One region of the Streptomyces sp. NPDC048295 genome, then DNA from elsewhere that is predicted to be linked to it. Evidence: riboswitches for the same ligand, from Rfam matches in the RefSeq annotation. Region 1 holds a riboswitch; each other region holds the start of a gene.
The links. Region 1 has a riboswitch for cyclic di-AMP ahead of AB0D53_RS23910 (transglycosylase SLT domain-containing protein). Riboswitches for the same ligand answer to the same signal wherever they lie in the genome.
Positions count from the first base shown of each region.

Region 1 (5,511 bases):
CGGCTTCCTGGTACGCGGACCAGCCACCGCCGTACCAGTTCACGGATCCGGCGCGCAGCTCGGCGATGCGGTCCACGCGCTCCAGCAGTTCGCGGTCGTGGCTGACCACGACCAGCACGCCCGAGCGCCAGGAGTCGACGGCCTCGTAGAGTCTCCGGCGGGCGAACACGTCGAGGTTGTTGGTGGGCTCGTCAAGGAGCAGTACGTCGGGACGGTCCAGCAGCAGTGCGGCCAGGCGTAGCAGCACGGTCTCGCCACCGGACAACTGGCCTACTGTGCGGTCCAGTTCGATGTCTCCGAGCCCGAGTTGGCCCAGGGTCGCCAGGGCCCGTTCCTCGACGTCCCAGTCGTCGCCGACCGTCTCGAAGTGCTTCTCGTCGACGTCCCCGGACTCGATGGCGCGCAGCGCCTCGCGCCGCTCGGCGATGCCCAGGGCCCGGTCCACCCGCAGTGTGGTGTCGAGGGTGATGTTCTGCGGAAGGTGGGCGAGGCTGCCGTTGACGGTCACCGACCCCTGGGAGGGGCGGAGCTGACCGGCGAGCAGGTGCAGCAGTGTGGACTTTCCCGCGCCGTTGGTACCGACGAGGCCGACGCGGCCCCGGCCGATGGCGAGCGAGAGTCCGTCGAGGACGGTCGTGCCGTCCGGCCGGCGGAAGGACAGGGCCGAGCAGGTGAGGGAAGCGCCGGGGGTGGTGGGTGTCGCCATGGTGTTCCTCGCATTCGCAAGCGCGGTGAGTGGGGGCTTCGTATGCGAGCACCACGCGGCGACCGGGCAGCGGAGGGGGGTACGGCGGTCCCGAAGATCGAGGGACGGCTCATGCACCGAGGTCGCATCCACGCGGGGTCACGGGCAGTGCGGAGCACTGCTACGGCGTGACAGACGTACGGGCGGTGCCGTACGGCGTGATGTTCGCGAACCTCAGATGCGCAACGTCCACCTCTATCGGAGACAACAGGACATCAGAACCATAACGGTGGGGAGGGAGGGATGGCAATGCCTCCGGGCGTCGGGCGGGGCCGGCTGTGCGAGCCCTCCGTCGCGGTATGTCCGTCCCATTGTGGGTGGTTCAGGCGAATTGCCCCTTTGGAGTGCCGGGTGAATTGCACCTTTTGTGAATTCGTGGCGCGAGTCACTTCCCATTCCCTCGAAGTCGCGTCACATGATGCGGACCCCTTCCCGTGCAAGGGGGGAGGCGCGCTCGATGTGAGCTGGATTACCACAATTCCAATGTCTTGATCTTGTAAGTGAATTGCGTGCGGAAATCAGGGTCTTGTCCCTTTCGGTTCCTCTCGCCTACGGTCACCGTCAATCCGGACGGAACGCCGAATCCTGCCGCCGCCCGGACATCCGACCCACTCGTGTACGGCAGGAGCGGGGGACCCAGATAAGCCGCCGGCCCGGTATCCGGAACGGCTCGGGTGAAGCCGCGCTCAGCGCGGCCAGGCATCTCCAGCCTGAACCCGACAGCTCACCTCGCAGGCGACGGAGAGGAATCCAGCATGTCCGCAACGCGTACGTACCGTCGTCTCAGGTCCACCTCGCTGACCCGGGGCTTCATCGCCGCGGGTACGGGTGCGGCCGCCCTCCTGCTGCCGTTGACCGGCGCCGCCACGGCCTCGGCTGCGCCAGTACAGTCCGTCAGCGCCGCGGCGCCCGCAGCGCAGCCCGCGGCGTACACCAACAATCTGGACGGCTGGATCAAGGAGTCGCTGGCCGTCATGGCTGAGCACGGCATCCCCGGCAGCTACAACGGCATCCACCGCAATGTGATGCGCGAGTCCTCCGGCAACCCCCGGGCCATCAACAACTGGGACTCGAACGCCGCAGCAGGAACACCGTCAAAGGGTCTCCTCCAGATCATCGACCCGACCTTCCGGGCCTACCACGTGCCCGGCACGGCGATGGACGCCTACGATCCCGTCGCCAACATCACCGCGGCGTGCAACTACGCGGCCGACAGGTACGGCTCCATCGACAACGTCTTCGGGGCCTACTGAGGTACGGAACCCGGCCGCGGGGGCGTCCGGTCGGCACGGCACAGGATCGTGCCGACGGTGACGCGGGACGGCGCGAGTCGCAGTGACGTGTTCCGCAGCGCGACGGCCGCCGGACGGGACAGCCGCTGACCCGTCCGGCGGCCCGGCGGGCGGACGGGCGGCCGACTGGCTGCGGGGCCGGCGCTCGGCGTCGTAGCGACCGAGCGCCGGCTCGACGATGGGTCCGGCGCGCAGCGCGGCGGCCGGTGTCGCCGCGTCCTCCAGCGCCTGGCAGGGCCCCTGGCAGGAATTCGGGGTCATGTCATGGGCGGCGTCGCCGAGGAGGGCGATCCGGCCCACGGTGCAGCACGGCAGTCGCACGACCATCTCATTGCCGCGCCGGCGTCTCGCGGCATCCGTTCGTCCGCGCGGGATCCTCACTCCGGGGCGCGCTGCGTCGGCCTCGCCGGTCCCGAGCGGGGCATCACGGGAACGGTCGCCGCCGACCCGGCCCGGACCGCCTGCACCACCGCGTCGTGCAGGCGACGGCTGTCCTCCTCCGAGGGGCACGCGACGGGGCTGCCCGACATCGTGAACCAGTCGATCGCACCGGTGTACTGCACGGTGACCTGGGCCGTGTCCTCCGCCCAGGTCGTGTGCACGGTCAGGTCCCCGGACAGGACGCCGACCTCTTCCGTCAGCACGCCACCGTGCCCGGAGAACACACCGCGAGTCGTCCATGACGCCCAAGCCATGACTCCAGGCTGGCATCAACACCGCGGATGCGCGACCCGCGGGCTCGCCACTCCGGCCCCGCGCCCCGCCCGCCCCGTCCGTGCGGGAGGTCGTCCCGCCTTCCGGATGCTGGATACGGGCGAAACTTTCCATCGGCCCGGGCTGCGGTTCCCGCACCCCCCGATCCCCGGACTATGACGCGTTGTTAACGCCAAACCGTCGAATTTGGCCATCGGAACAACGAATTCCGAAGGTGAACGCCTCTTGACCTGCGGAACACGTCGGGATTGCATATCGCGCTGGGAGCGACGAAACCACTCACCACGTCCTCGTCTGGAGGCGATACCGCTCCCGTGCTCAGACACCGCACCTGTTGATCGGAACCGCACGATGACCGACACGCTCAGCGCTCCCCAGGCGCTCGCCCCAGCGACCGGCCCCACTCCCCAGAAGCTCAAGCGTTCCATCGGCGTCGTGGGCGGCACACTGCTCACGCTCTCCTGCGTGACGCCCGCCTCGACCCTCTTCGTGGTCGTACCGGACCTGTTCTCCACCCTCGGCACGTACACCGCCCTCACCATCGCCATCGGCTCGCTGCTCTGCATCGCGGTCGCCTTCTGCTACTCGGAGCTGGGCACGCTCATCCCCAGCGCCGGCGGCGAGTACGCCATGGTGTCGACCATGGCGGGGCGGCTCGCCGGGTGGCTCGTCTTCGTGCTCTCGCTGCTGGTCGTGATGATCGTTCCCCCTGTGATCGCCATGGGAACGGCCGACTACCTCGCACCCATCGTGCACATTCCGGCCCCCGTCGCGGGCGCCGGCGTCATGCTGCTCGCCACCCTCGCCGGCCTCCTCGACCTGCGCGCCAACGCGTGGATCACCGGGATCTTCCTCGTACTCGAAGTGATCGCGGCAGGCGTCGTCGCCGTTCTCGGCTTCGCCCACTCCGAACGAGGCGGATCGGCGCTGGTGCACGGGTCGGTCGCCTCGTCGGGCGGCACGAGCTCGACCGTCACCGCGATGATGGTGGTCTCCGGGCTCGCGATCGCCCTCTTCATCACCCAGGGCTTCTCCACGGCCGTCTACCTCTCCGAGGAACTGGAGAACCCGCGGCGCAACGTGGCCCGCACCGTGCTCGCCACCCTCGCCATCTCCACCGCGGTCATCCTCGTCCCGGTCATCGCGATCACCCTGGGCGCCCCGGACCTGGAGGCCCTGACCTCGGGCGACCTCAACACGATGGTGGCCGCCTGGTCCAACTCGGCCGTCGGCACCTTCGTCAGCCTCTGCGTGGCCCTCGCGATCATCAACGCGGGCATCGTGATGGTCATCCAGAACTCCCGGGTGCTCTTCGCCTCCGCCCGTGACAAGGCCTGGCCCGCACCGATCAACAACGCTCTGGCCCGGCTCGGCCGGTTCGGTTCCCCGTGGGTGGCGACCCTGCTCGTCGGCATCCCCGGCGCGGCGCTCTGCTTCGTCAACCTCGACACGCTGTACGGCGTCACCGGTGTGTCCGTCACCGCCATGTACCTGCTGGTCGCGGTCGCGGCCCTGCTCTGCCGCCGCGGCACGCACCGGGAGACACCGGCCTGGCGGATGCCGCTGTGGCCCGCGATCCCCGTGCTGCTGATCGCCGTGCTGACGTACATCCTCACCCAGCAGGAGACCGAGTACCTGCTGTGGACCGGCGGGATCACAGCGGTCGCCACGCTCTACTGGGCGCTCTACCTGCGGCCTCGCCGGGAGACCCGCTGGCTGGTCAGCATCCCGGAGGACGCGCACTCCTGACCCTCCCCGGACGTGTTCCGCGCGGTGTCCGGCCCGTCGGTGAAGAGCGGCCGCCGACGGGCGAAGACACCCCGGATGCCCTCACAGTGGAGTGAGGGACGTCGTCGGAACACGGGGAGTCGTGGCGGGATGAGTGTCGAGCGCGTCGGAGTCGTCGTTCACCAGGGCCGTCCCGAAGCCGTCGTCGCGTCGGGAGTCGTACGCGACTGGTGTGCCCGTGAGGGCATCCCGTGCACGGACCTCGACGTGTGGCGCGACGACGAACGCAGACGCGGCGGGCGCGAGGAAGCCGATGTCGCGGGCAACCCCGATCTCATCGTGACGCTCGGCGGCGACGGGACGTTCCTGCGCGGCGCCAGGATCGCCGCCAAGAACGACGGAGCCGTCCTCGGGATCGATCTGGGCCGCGTCGGCTTCCTCACCGAGGTACCCGTCGAGGACGTGGTCCGGGCGCTCGACGCCGTCCACCGGGGCCGGGCGGAGGTCGAGGAGCGCATGACCCTGACCATGCGAGCCTCCCGCGTACTCGAAGTGCCCCCGGACATCGACGCCCTGATGGGCTACGGACAGCGCCCCATGCTGCCGCCACCGCAGATCGCCCTCGACGAGGAGGCCGCGGCGGAGGGCTGGGGCGTTGCGCTGGATGTCACCGCACTCAACGATGTCGTCGTGGAGAAGCTCGCCCGCGACCGGCAGGTGAGCCTCGGCGTCTACATCGGCGGCCGGCTCCTCGCCTCGTACTCCGCCGACGCGGTCATCATGGCCACCCCCACCGGCTCGACCGCCTACAGTTTCGCCGCGGGCGGTCCGGTGGTCTCACCGCGCATGGACGCCGTCCTCTTCACGCCCGTGGCGGCACACATGACCTTCGACCGCACCGTGGTCGCCGCGGCCGACGAACCCATCGCGGTACGGGTCCTGCCGCACTCGGGACAGGGCGCGGTGACCATCGACGGCCAGCTGCGCGGCGTACTGGCCGCCGGGGACTGGCTCGGCGTGTACGCGGCACCG
Region 1 is NZ_JBEZLL010000016.1:159,309-164,819, forward strand. Features, by position in the region: gene AB0D53_RS23905 (ATP-binding cassette domain-containing protein) at 1-706, opposite strand, end outside; cyclic di-AMP (ydaO/yuaA leader) riboswitch at 1,312-1,496, shown strand; gene AB0D53_RS23910 (transglycosylase SLT domain-containing protein) at 1,501-1,998, shown strand; partial or broken gene AB0D53_RS23915 (FAD-dependent monooxygenase) at 1,992-2,370, opposite strand; gene AB0D53_RS23920 (hypothetical protein) at 2,415-2,732, opposite strand; gene AB0D53_RS23925 (APC family permease) at 3,103-4,500, shown strand; gene AB0D53_RS23930 (NAD(+)/NADH kinase) at 4,630-5,511, shown strand, end outside.

Region 2 (5,511 bases), on a different contig from region 1:
AGCAGCTGTTCATCTCGGTGAAGACCGTCGAGTCCCATGTCTCGGCGGTGCTGCGTAAACTCCAGCTGTCCAACCGGCACGAGCTGACCCGCTGGGCGACGGCGCGACGGCTGGTCTGAGCCGGGCGGACGACGGTCCGGGCCCGCCGACGGGCTGATCCCGTCGGCGGGCGGCGGCCCCGTCAGGCCGGTTCGAGCGAGATGTTCAGCTTCTCGCCGATCCTGCGGAAGCCGATGCCCGCGTAGATCCGCTCCACATCGGCGTCGCCCGGCTCCAGCCACACCACCCGGCAGCCGCGCCCGAAGGCGGTCGCGGTCAGGTGGGCGGAGAGCGCGGCGCCGATGCCGCGGCGGCGGTAGGCGTCGGCGACGGCGAGACCGGCCAGTTCGGTGAGGCCGTCGACCGGGACGGAGCAGCCGCCCGCGCCGGCCGGCACGCCGTCGACCGTGGCCAGGGCCGCGACCCCGCCGTCCCGGGCCGCGGTGCGCAGCCACTGCGCCACGCCGTCCTCGGGCTCGCCGGTCCCGCCGTATCCGTGGTGCTGGACGAGCGCGGCGGCGGCGAACTCCGCGTCGGTGGCCGGTTCGCCGATCGTGAGGTCCGCCACCGGCTTCGGCGTCAGCAGCTCGCCCGGTGCGCAGGCCATGACCGGGGCCCGGTTCTCCACGGTGAACCCGGCGGCGAGCAGCGCGGGTTCGACCGCGGGCGCCGATCCGGGCAGGAACTCCAGCCGGGGCAGCCGGTCGTGCTCCCGGAACGCCGCGATCAGCGCGTCGAGATCGTCGGCGGTCGGCTCGGCCCCCTGGTCGGGTATGGCGTAGTTGGCGTACTTGAGCGACCAGCCGGGGTTGTACCGCACCGTGAAGGGCCCGACCCGGAGGTGGTCCGGGGAGCGCTGGGCGAGCGTACGGGCATGGGTCTGGACATCGGCGTCCATGGGCATGTGGGTCGTCCTCCGGCCGGTTGGTCGACGGCGGGCCGACCCGATGGCGGGCCGACCCGGATCGGAGTCGGGAGCCTATGCCACCCGGGTGGCTCCGGCGAAGGGCATCTGGTCGATCGGCGCGACCCGGACCGGCGCTCCGGGGCGCGGGGCGTGGATCATCTGGCCGTTGCCGATGTAGAGCCCGACATGGCTGATGCCGGAGTAGAAGAACACCAGGTCGCCCGGGGCGAGTTCGGAACGCGGGATGTGCCGGCCGGCGTTGATCTGGGTGTACGTGGTCCGGGGGAGCGAGACCCCGGCGGAGCGCCAGGCGGCCTGGGTGAGCCCGGAGCAGTCGAACGAGGAGGGGCCGGTGGCGCCCCAGACGTACGGCTTGCCGAGCGCCCCGTACGCGAACGCGACGGCTTCGGCGGCGCGGGCGTTCGGCGCCCGGACGGGGCCGCGTGCGGTGGAGCGGTCGGCGCGGCCGGCGGAGCGCGCGCCGTCGGCCGATCCGTGGTCGGAGTTCTCGTAGGCGGTGCGCTCGGGCGGGCTCAGCCGGTCGAGGAGCCGCTGCGCCTCGGCGAGCTTGGTCGTGATCGTCGCCTTGTGCTTCTTCAGCTCGGCCCGGCGGGCGGCCAGCGCGGCCAGCTCTCCCTCGGCCTGGGCGCGCAGCGTGGCGATCTGGGCGACCTGCCGCCGGACCTTGTTGAGCGCGGCGGCCTGGCGGTCGCCGATCCGGTCCACGTACGAGGCCCGCTCCAGGTACTGGTCCGGGTCGGAGGAGAGCGCCAGTTGCACGGACGTGTCGAGGCCGCCGGTGCGGTACTGCGCGGCGGCGAACGAACCCAGTTCGTCGCGCGAGGCGTTGAGGCGCTCGGTCCTGCGGGCGGCCTCGTCGCGCAGCTCGTCGAGGGCGTTCTCGGCGGCGGACGCCTTCTCCTTCGCGCCGTTGTACTGCTCGGTGGCGACCTCCGCGTCGTGGTACAGCCGGTCCACCTCGGTCTTGACCTGGACGGGGGTGCGCTGCGGGTCGGCGTGCGCCGGGCCGGGCATCACGGCGGCGGTGGCGGCCCCGGCGAAGGCCAGGGTCGCCGCGGTGCGGGCAGCAGGGCCGGTGTACGGGCGCTGCTTGGGTTTTCGATGCGCTGCCACGAGGGCGTGCGTCCTTCCTGACGACTGCCCGCCGGGGGATGCCGACGGGCCCGCCACAACTCTCGGCGGGGCGACCGGTGCACTGTCCGCGTACGGAGCGGCGGTGGAGCCGGCCACCTGCTCAGCGACGCTAAACCCGGGGCACGGGCAGGAGTCGTAATGACGCTTATTGTCTTGATTTGGCGTGGCAATGTCGTCGAGTGATCGGAAAAATTGCACCAGAGTAAGGCAATTGGTACAGACGCGAGTGAAGTGGTCAGGAAGGTATACCTGCCTGCCGAGTGGTGATATGGCCGGAGCTAGGCTGCGGCCTCATGGACGTACTCATTCATGTCTTCGTCGCCCTGCACATCATCGGCATCGCCTCCCTGCTGGGCGGTTTCCTGACCCAGATGAAGGCGATGGGCGCGGGCACGGCCCGGTTCGTCCCGGCGATGCTGCACGGCGCGCTGACCATGCTGGTCACCGGCGTCGCACTGGTCGGGCTGAACGAGGCCGACGGCAACCACGTGAACAACATCAAGATCGGCGTCAAGCTGCTGGTCCTGGTCGTCGTCCTCGCGCTCGTCTACATCAAGCGGGACGAGGAGACGGTCGACAAGGGCGCCTTCGCGGCGGTGGGCGGACTGACGATGCTCAACATCTTCATCGCCACGCTCTGGACCTGATCCCGCCCGCGCCGCACCGCCCCGGCACCGGGGCGGTACGGCGCGTGGAGGCCCGCTACGCGGGCCGCACGCTGCCGTAGATCGGCATGTAGTAGATCGACTCCTCGCGCACGTTCGCCCCGGGCTTCGGTGCGTGGATCATCATCCCGTCGCCCTTGTAGATGCCGACGTGGCTGATGTCGTCGTAGAAGAACACCAGATCCCCCGGCCGCAGGTCCGCGGTGGCGACCCGGGTGCCGATCTTGACCTGGTCCCACGTGGTGCGCGGGATGTCGACCCCCGCCGCCTTCCACGCGGCCCGGGTGAGGCCGGAGCAGTCGTACGACGCCGGGCCCGTCGCGCCCCAGACGTACGGCTTGCCGATCTGGGCCCTGGCGAAGGCGAGCACCTTCTCCGCCTTGGTCGTGGCGCCGCTGTCCGAGCCGGTGCCCGTCCCCGTACCGCCGCCCGACTCCTTCGCGGCCTCGTCGGCCTTGCGGTCGGCCTCGGCCTTCGCGGCGGCCTGCTGCTTCGCCAGCTCCTGCGCCTTGCGCCTGGCCTCGGCCTCCTTCTTCCGCTCGATCGCCGCGAGCCGCGCCTTCTCCTCGGCGGTCAGCTTCGACAGCAGCGTGCGCGCCTCGCCCAGCTTCGTCTGCACGTCCTGCTTGCTGGTGCGCAGCGTGCTCTGCGTCGTCGTCAGCGTCTCCAGGCTCCGCACCGCTTCGGCGCGCTTCTTCGACGCCTTGGCCTGCTGCGTACGGAAGTCCGTGATCGCCTGCTGCTGCCGGCTGGTCATCCGGTCCATCAGCTGGCTCTGGTCGAAGTACGACTGCGGGTCGTCGGCCAGGAAGAACGTGGCGCTCGGTGTGATGGAACCGCTGCGGTACTGCGCGGCCGCGTAGGCGCCGAGCGTCCTGCGCGCCTCGTTGAGCTTGTCGGCGCGCTCGGCGACGTCGTCCAGCAGGGCGTCGACCTTGGCGCGCTGGGCGGCGGAGGCTTCCTTCGCCTGGTTGTACTGCTGGGTCGCGGTCCCCGCCTGCCGGTAGAGGTCGTCGACCTTCTTCTGTACGTCCTCGACGCCGGGCTTCGGATCGGGTGCGGCCATGGCGCTCTGCGTGGAGAGCAGGGTCACGGACGCCAGCGCCGCGGTGGTGAGACCGACGGCCGGTGCGGTGGTGCGCACCCGGGTGCGCGGCTTGCGATGGGATGCCAAGGCCGGCATCTCCTTCCGTGGACCGCCTACCGGGTTAGCTGTCGGGTTCGGGCGGAACGGAAGGCTGCCCTACGGTCCGAGTGGGGGATAAGGACCGATTCACCCCGGTACTGCTCATGGGTCCCCGGTTCCGAACTCCCCTGAGGGCGGCCGGATTCGGCGGAGGCGCCCGCTCGGCGTGGTTCGCCTCAAGGGGGTACGGGCCGCCCGGTCGAGCACGCTAGCCAACCCATGGTGCTGCTGTGAAGGTTGATGTTCGATATGCCCGATACATTTTCGTGACCTTGCCGGAATGGGGCGGTGGAGGCCCGGAATTCCTCACGGGCTGTGGGTGCGCCCCTCCGCTGGGTGTCCGTCGCGGTGCGCGGTTCGCCATGCGGCCTCCGGGTGTCGGTGGGGCGGCCTAGACTCGACTAGCGATGAGCAGCCTCTTTGACGACAGCTTCCTGGCCGGCCTCCAGCACTCGGAGGAAGAGCCCCCGCCGCCCCCCGAGGACTCCGCACCCGAAGCGGTGCCGGAGGACCTCTTCGCGGGCGTGTTCGACGGGCCCCCGCCGCCCAGGGACGCCTACTACCGCGACGGCGCGCACCGCCCCGTCATCGACGCCGCGGCGCTCCTCGACGGGCTGAACACGGAGCAGCGCGCCGCCGTGGTCCACGCGGGCTCCCCGCTGCTCATCGTCGCCGGGGCCGGCTCGGGCAAGACCCGGGTGCTGACCCACCGGATCGCCCACCTCCTCGCGGAGCGCGGGGTGCACCCCGGCCAGATCCTGGCGATCACCTTCACCAACAAGGCCGCGGGCGAGATGAAGGAGCGCGTCGAGCAGCTCGTCGGACCGCGCGCCAACGCGATGTGGGTCATGACCTTCCACAGCGCGTGCGTACGCATCCTGCGCCGCGAGTCGAAGCGGCTCGGTTTCACCTCGTCGTTCTCGATCTACGACGCCGCCGACTCCAAGCGGCTGATGGCCCTGGTCTGCCGCGATCTCGACCTCGACCCGAAGCGCTTCCCGCCGAAGTCGTTCACGGCCAAGGTCTCCAACCTGAAGAACGAACTGATCGACGAGGAGACCTTCGCCGGCCAGGCCGCGGACGGCTTCGAGAAGACCCTCGCCCAGGCCTACGCGATGTACCAGTCCCGGCTGCGCGAGGCCAACGCGCTGGACTTCGACGACATCATCATGACGACGGTCCACCTGCTCCAGGCGTTCCCGGACGTCGCCGAGCACTACCGCCGCCGCTTCCGCCACGTCCTGGTCGACGAGTACCAGGACACCAACCACGCCCAGTACACCCTGGTGCGCGAGCTGGTCGGCCCGGCGGGCGAGGGCGACGCCCCGGCGGAGCTGTGCGTCGTGGGTGACGCGGACCAGTCGATCTACGCCTTCCGCGGCGCGACCATCCGCAACATCCTCCAGTTCGAGGAGGACTACCCGAACGCGACGACGATCCTCCTGGAGCAGAACTACCGCTCCACGCAGACGATCCTCTCCGCCGCCAACGCGGTCATCGAGCGCAACGAGAGCCGCCGCCCCAAGAACCTCTGGACGAACGCCGGCACGGGCGCCCGG
Region 2 is NZ_JBEZLL010000003.1:399,888-405,398, forward strand. Features, by position in the region: gene AB0D53_RS06460 (response regulator transcription factor) at 1-119, shown strand, start outside; gene AB0D53_RS06465 (GNAT family N-acetyltransferase) at 182-943, opposite strand; gene AB0D53_RS06470 (C40 family peptidase) at 1,019-2,080, opposite strand; gene AB0D53_RS06475 (hypothetical protein) at 2,395-2,748, shown strand; gene AB0D53_RS06480 (NlpC/P60 family protein) at 2,804-3,949, opposite strand; cyclic di-AMP (ydaO/yuaA leader) riboswitch at 3,948-4,112, opposite strand; gene pcrA (DNA helicase PcrA) at 4,360-5,511, shown strand, end outside.
Region 2: linked by a shared signal. The riboswitch ahead of AB0D53_RS06480 (NlpC/P60 family protein) and the one ahead of AB0D53_RS23910 (transglycosylase SLT domain-containing protein) in region 1 are both predicted to bind cyclic di-AMP.

Region 3 (5,511 bases), on a different contig from region 1:
ACCACGCCGAGCCTGCGCACGCCAAGGGGAAGACCGGCATCCCGGGGGAGCGCAAGGCGGAGCTGATGACGCATCTGCTGAACATCGACCCGCCGGACCACACCCGGCTGCGCCGCCTCGTCTCCAAGGCGTTCACCCCGCGCCGGGTCGCCGAGTTCGCGCCCCGCGTGCAGGAACTGACGGACCGGCTCATCGACCGCTTCGTCGCGGAGGGGAAGGCGGACCTCATCCACGACTTCGCCTTCCCGCTCCCCATCTACGCGATCTGTGATCTGCTCGGTGTCCCGCCCGAGGACCAGGACGACTTCCGGGACTGGGCGGGCATGATGATCCGCCACGGCGGTGGCCCGCGCGGCGGGGTGGCCCGGTCGGTGAAGAAGATGCGCGGCTACCTCGCCGAACTCATCCACCGCAAGCGGGAGAACCCCGGGGACGACCTGATCTCCGGGCTGATCCGGGCCAGCGACCACGGCGAGCACCTCACCGAGAACGAGGCCGCGGCCATGGCCTTCATCCTGCTCTTCGCCGGATTCGAGACCACGGTCAACCTCATCGGCAACGGGGTCCACGCCCTGCTGCGCAACCCCGGGCAGCGCCGACGGCTCCAGCTCTCCCTGGACGCGGGGGAGAGCGGGCTGCTGGAGACCGGGATCGAGGAGCTGCTGCGGTACGACGGTCCGGTGGAGCTGGCCACCTGGCGGTTCGCCACCGAGCCGCTGACGCTCGGCGGGCAGGACATCGCGGCCGGGGACCCCGTGCTCGTGGTGCTCGCCGCGGCCGACCGCGACCCGGAACGCTTCGAGGATCCCGACACGCTCGACCTCGCACGGCGTGACAATCAGCACCTCGGATACGGGCACGGCATCCACTACTGCCTGGGCGCGCCGCTCGCCCGGCTGGAGGGACGGACCGCGCTCGCCACGCTCCTGACCCGCCTTCCGGACCTGCGGCTTGCAGTGGAACCTACCGATTTGCGGTGGCGTGGCGGGCTCATCATGCGTGGACTTCGCACGCTCCCGGTGGAGTTCACGCCGGGGCCCACGCGCGCCGAAAGTGACACACCGTCAACTCTGTGACTTTGGCGTGATCTGCGCTGCATCGACTTGTGACGCGCGTTCGAGTCCCGCTAGGTTCACCGTTCGACTCACCAGTCACACGTCAGTCACACGGAAGGCAACCCCATGGGCTCCGCGAACGGCAGACACCGTCGCCCCCGTCAGGCACCCGCCATCGTCGTCGCCGCGGGCGTGACCGGATCGGCCATCGCCATCCCGCTGCTCGGCGCGGCCGGCGCGCACGCGGCCGACGCGACGACCTGGGACCGGGTGGCCGAGTGCGAGAGCGGCGGCGCGTGGAGCGCCGACTACGGGAACGGCTTGTACGGCGGCCTGCAGTTCTCGCCGCAGACCTGGAAGGCGTACGGCGGTGAGGCGTACGCGGAGCGCGCCGACCTCGCCAGCCGGGCGCAGCAGATAGAGGTGGCCGAGAAGGTCCTGAAGGACCGGGGGCCGAAGGCCTGGCCCAGCTGTGCGGTCATCTCCGGCCTCGCGGTGGACGGGGTGCTGCCGGGGGTCGACCCGGGCTCCGTTCCCGCCGAGGACCCGGCCGCGAGCACCGAGCCGGCTGACGGCGCGTCGGCGGACCCGTCCGACGACGCCACGCCGTCCGGGAGTGCCTCGGAGGACTCGAAGGGCTCGAAGGGCTCGAAGGGGTCCGGCAAGCCGTCGGGGAAGACCTCGCCGTCCCCGAAGCCCTCCGGCTCGACCACCCCGTCCCCCGACGAGTCCCGTGACGAGTCCGGCGCGCCCGGCTCGTCCAGTGGCACGGGCGGCAAGCACCGCGGCGCGCCGGCCGCCGAGGGGAGCCGCGGCACGGACGGCGGCGACCGTGAGTCGGGCCGGCACGCCTCCCGCGGCGGCGGTGACGCGCGCGACACGGCCGAACCGACGGCTGACGGCGCGTACACCGTTCGGCCCGGCGACAACCTCTGGTCGATTGCTGACGCACAGAAGGTTCCCGGTGGCTGGCCCGCGCTCTACGAGGCCAACAAGGGCGCCGTCGGCTCCGACCCGGACCTCATCCTCCCTGGCCAGAGCCTCGATCTCGATGTGAAGGACCAGTGAAGGCAGTCTGATAATCGACTAAAAACACCTCGAAAATCGGGGCAGTTCAGGGACCTATGTCCACTTATGCGTAAGTGAGACATGGGTCTCTTTGGGTCAACTGGCGTGTCGCGCCCAGGGACCCCTTCCGCATCGCGTCCCACCTGCGGAAACGACGGTTCTTCAGATGCAAGTACGGGCAGATTGTCCGATGTGTCCATCTTTGAATGTGAGGGTTGCGTATGTTTACGGTCGGAACCGCTCGCACCGCGGGCCCCGTCGACCGTCACGCCGAATCCTGCCGTCGGTCGAAGGGAACAGACGCGTAAAGCGCCGTAGGCAGGAGCGGGGGACCCAGGTAAGCGCCGGGCCCGATCGTCGAAAGACGCATCAGGACCGGCTTGGGGTGAAGTCGCGTGCTAGGACGTGCGACCGGGCAACTCACTTGGCCCGAACCCGACAGCTCACCTCGTAGGCGTCGGTGAGGAGAAGTTCCATGCTGCTTTCCAGCAAGGGCAAGCACCGCCGCCCGTCCAAGGCCGTCCGTATCGCCACGCTCGCCGGTGTCGCCGGTGCCGCTGTCGCCGTGCCCCTGATGGGTGCGACCGGCGCCTCCGCCGCCTCCGTCGCCACCTGGGACGCCGTCGCCCAGTGCGAGTCCGGTGGCAACTGGTCCATCAACACCGGCAACGGCTACTACGGCGGTCTGCAGTTCTCGCAGTCCAGCTGGGCCGCCGCCGGCGGTACGCAGTACGCCCCCCGCGCCGACCTGGCCACCAAGGCCCAGCAGATCGCCACCGCCGAGCGGCTCCTCGACATGCAGGGCCCGGGTGCCTGGGGCTGTGCCGGCGCCGGCAACCTGACCAACGACGGTGTCGACCCGGGTGTCAACACCGGCTCCTCCTCCAACTCCACCGCGAGCTCCGGCGCCTCCGAGCAGCAGAGCGCCCCGGCCGCCCCGAAGCAGCAGGCCCAGCCGAAGCAGAGCGAGCGCACCGAGGCCCCCGCCGCCTCCCGCTCGGAGCGCTCCGCCGCCCCGCAGGCCGAGTCGAAGAAGACCGTCACCACCCCGACCGGCGAGAAGGTCAAGAAGGGCGACGGCGAGTACAAGGTCGTCTCCGGCGACTCGCTGAGCAAGATCGCCGCCGACCACAAGGTCGAGGGCGGCTGGCAGAAGCTGTTCGAGCTGAACAAGGACATCGTCAAGAACGCCGACCTGATCTACCCGGGTCAGCAGCTGCACCTGACGAAGTAGTCGCGGCTCGCTCCTCCCCGAGCACCCCGGCCCGGCGCGCGTTCCCCCGTACGCGCCGGGCCGGGGTTCTGCCGTCCGCGCTCGGGGGAGCGCCGGACCGTTCAACTGTTGTAGTTACCGGCCAGTAAATTTCTGACTGTTTGTCCGACAATGTGTGCCCTCGGGTCCTTTTTCGTCCCAGGGGTCGGGCGGTCGTCGGGCTGAGCGGGCCGGGCCGGTTAGGCTCTTGGCGCAAGGCCAAAGCGACCCTGCACAAACAGCGTCATATCCCAGAAGGAGATGCCTCGTGCCGTCCATCGACGTCGTCGTAGCCCGGGAAATCCTCGACTCCCGCGGAAACCCCACGGTCGAGGTCGAGGTCGGCCTCGACGACGGCAGCACGGGCCGTGCTGCCGTTCCGTCCGGCGCCTCCACAGGGGCGTTCGAGGCCATCGAGCTCCGTGACGGTGACCCCAACCGCTACCAGGGCAAGGGCGTCGAGAAGGCCGTCCTCGCCGTGATCGAGCAGATCGGCCCGGAGCTCGTCGGCTACGACGCCACCGAGCAGCGCCTGATCGACCAGGCGATGTTCGACCTGGACGCCACCGAGAACAAGGGCTCGCTCGGCGCCAACGCCATCCTCGGCGTCTCGCTGGCCGTCGCCCACGCCGCCTCCGAGGCCTCGGACCTGCCGCTGTTCCGCTACCTCGGTGGCCCGAACGCGCACCTGCTGCCCGTTCCGATGATGAACATCCTCAACGGCGGTTCGCACGCCGACTCCAACGTGGACATCCAGGAGTTCATGATCGCGCCGATCGGCGCCGAGTCCTTCTCCGAGGCGCTGCGCTGGGGTGCCGAGGTCTACCACACCCTGAAGAAGGTCCTGAAGACCAAGGGCCTGTCGACCGGTCTCGGCGACGAGGGCGGCTTCGCGCCGAACCTGGAGTCGAACCGCGCCGCCCTCGACCTCATCATCGAGGCCATCAAGGAGGCCGGCTACGCCCCGGGCAAGGACATCGCGCTCGCGCTCGACGTCGCCGCGTCCGAGTTCTACAAGGACGGCAAGTACGAGTTCGAGGGCAAGGCCCGCTCGGCCGCCGAGATGACCGAGTACTACGAGGAGCTCGTCTCCGCGTACCCGCTGGTCTCCATCGAGGACCCGCTGTACGAGGACGACTGGGCCGGCTGGAAGGTCATCACCGACAAGCTCGGTGCCAAGGTGCAGATCGTCGGCGACGACCTCTTCGTCACCAACCCGGAGCGCCTGGCCCGCGGCATCGAGGAGGGCTCCGCCAACGCCCTGCTCGTCAAGGTCAACCAGATCGGTTCGCTGACCGAGACCCTGGACGCCGTCGAGCTGGCCCAGCGCAACGGCTTCAAGTGCATGATGTCCCACCGCTCCGGCGAGACCGAGGACGTCACCATCGCCGACCTCGCGGTCGCCGTGAACTGCGGCCAGATCAAGACCGGCGCCCCGGCCCGCTCGGACCGCGTCGCCAAGTACAACCAGCTGCTGCGCATCGAGGAGATCCTCGACGACGCCGCGGTGTACGCGGGCCGTTCCGCCTTCCCGCGCTTCAAGGGCTGACAAGCCCGGCGGGGGCAACTGCCCCGGCCTCCGTCCGTCCCCGCACTCGGTCCCGTACCGTGTGCGGGGACGGACGTGCGTAATGGGGAGGCGGAGACATGGCCGCGAAGGACCGGGACCGGTTCTCCACCGCGACCCGGCTGCGGCTGCTCGGTGAGCAGACCGCGGCCCGCGTGTACCGGTCCCAGAACCGCCGCCAGGACCGCCGCTCACGGCTCACCGGCCGGGCCGCCTTCCTCGCGCTCGTCGTCTGCTCCCTGGTGGTCGCGCTCGCGTACCCGATGCGGCAGTACGTCTCGCAGCAGGACGAGATCGCCGACCAGGAGCGCCTGGCGCAGGAGGCCAGGGCCCGTACCGAGGAGCTGCGCGACGAGAAGGCGCGCCTCCAGGACGACGCGTACATCAGGCAGCTGGCCCGTACGCACCTGCACTACCTTCTTCCCGGGGAGACCGGTTACACCGTGATCGACCCCGACGCGGTCAAGGAGCGCGAGGGCAGGACGGACGAGTCCGGCCGGCCGTGGCACTCCAACCTCTGGGACGGCGTGGACAGCGCCGACCGCGACTGACTTCTTCATCCATCTGCA
Region 3 is NZ_JBEZLL010000015.1:88,407-93,917, reverse strand. Features, by position in the region: gene AB0D53_RS22665 (cytochrome P450) at 1-1,076, shown strand, start outside; gene AB0D53_RS22660 (transglycosylase family protein) at 1,182-2,123, shown strand; cyclic di-AMP (ydaO/yuaA leader) riboswitch at 2,424-2,595, shown strand; gene AB0D53_RS22655 (transglycosylase family protein) at 2,599-3,357, shown strand; gene eno (phosphopyruvate hydratase) at 3,644-4,924, shown strand; gene AB0D53_RS22645 (septum formation initiator family protein) at 5,023-5,493, shown strand.
Region 3: linked by a shared signal. The riboswitch ahead of AB0D53_RS22655 (transglycosylase family protein) and the one ahead of AB0D53_RS23910 (transglycosylase SLT domain-containing protein) in region 1 are both predicted to bind cyclic di-AMP.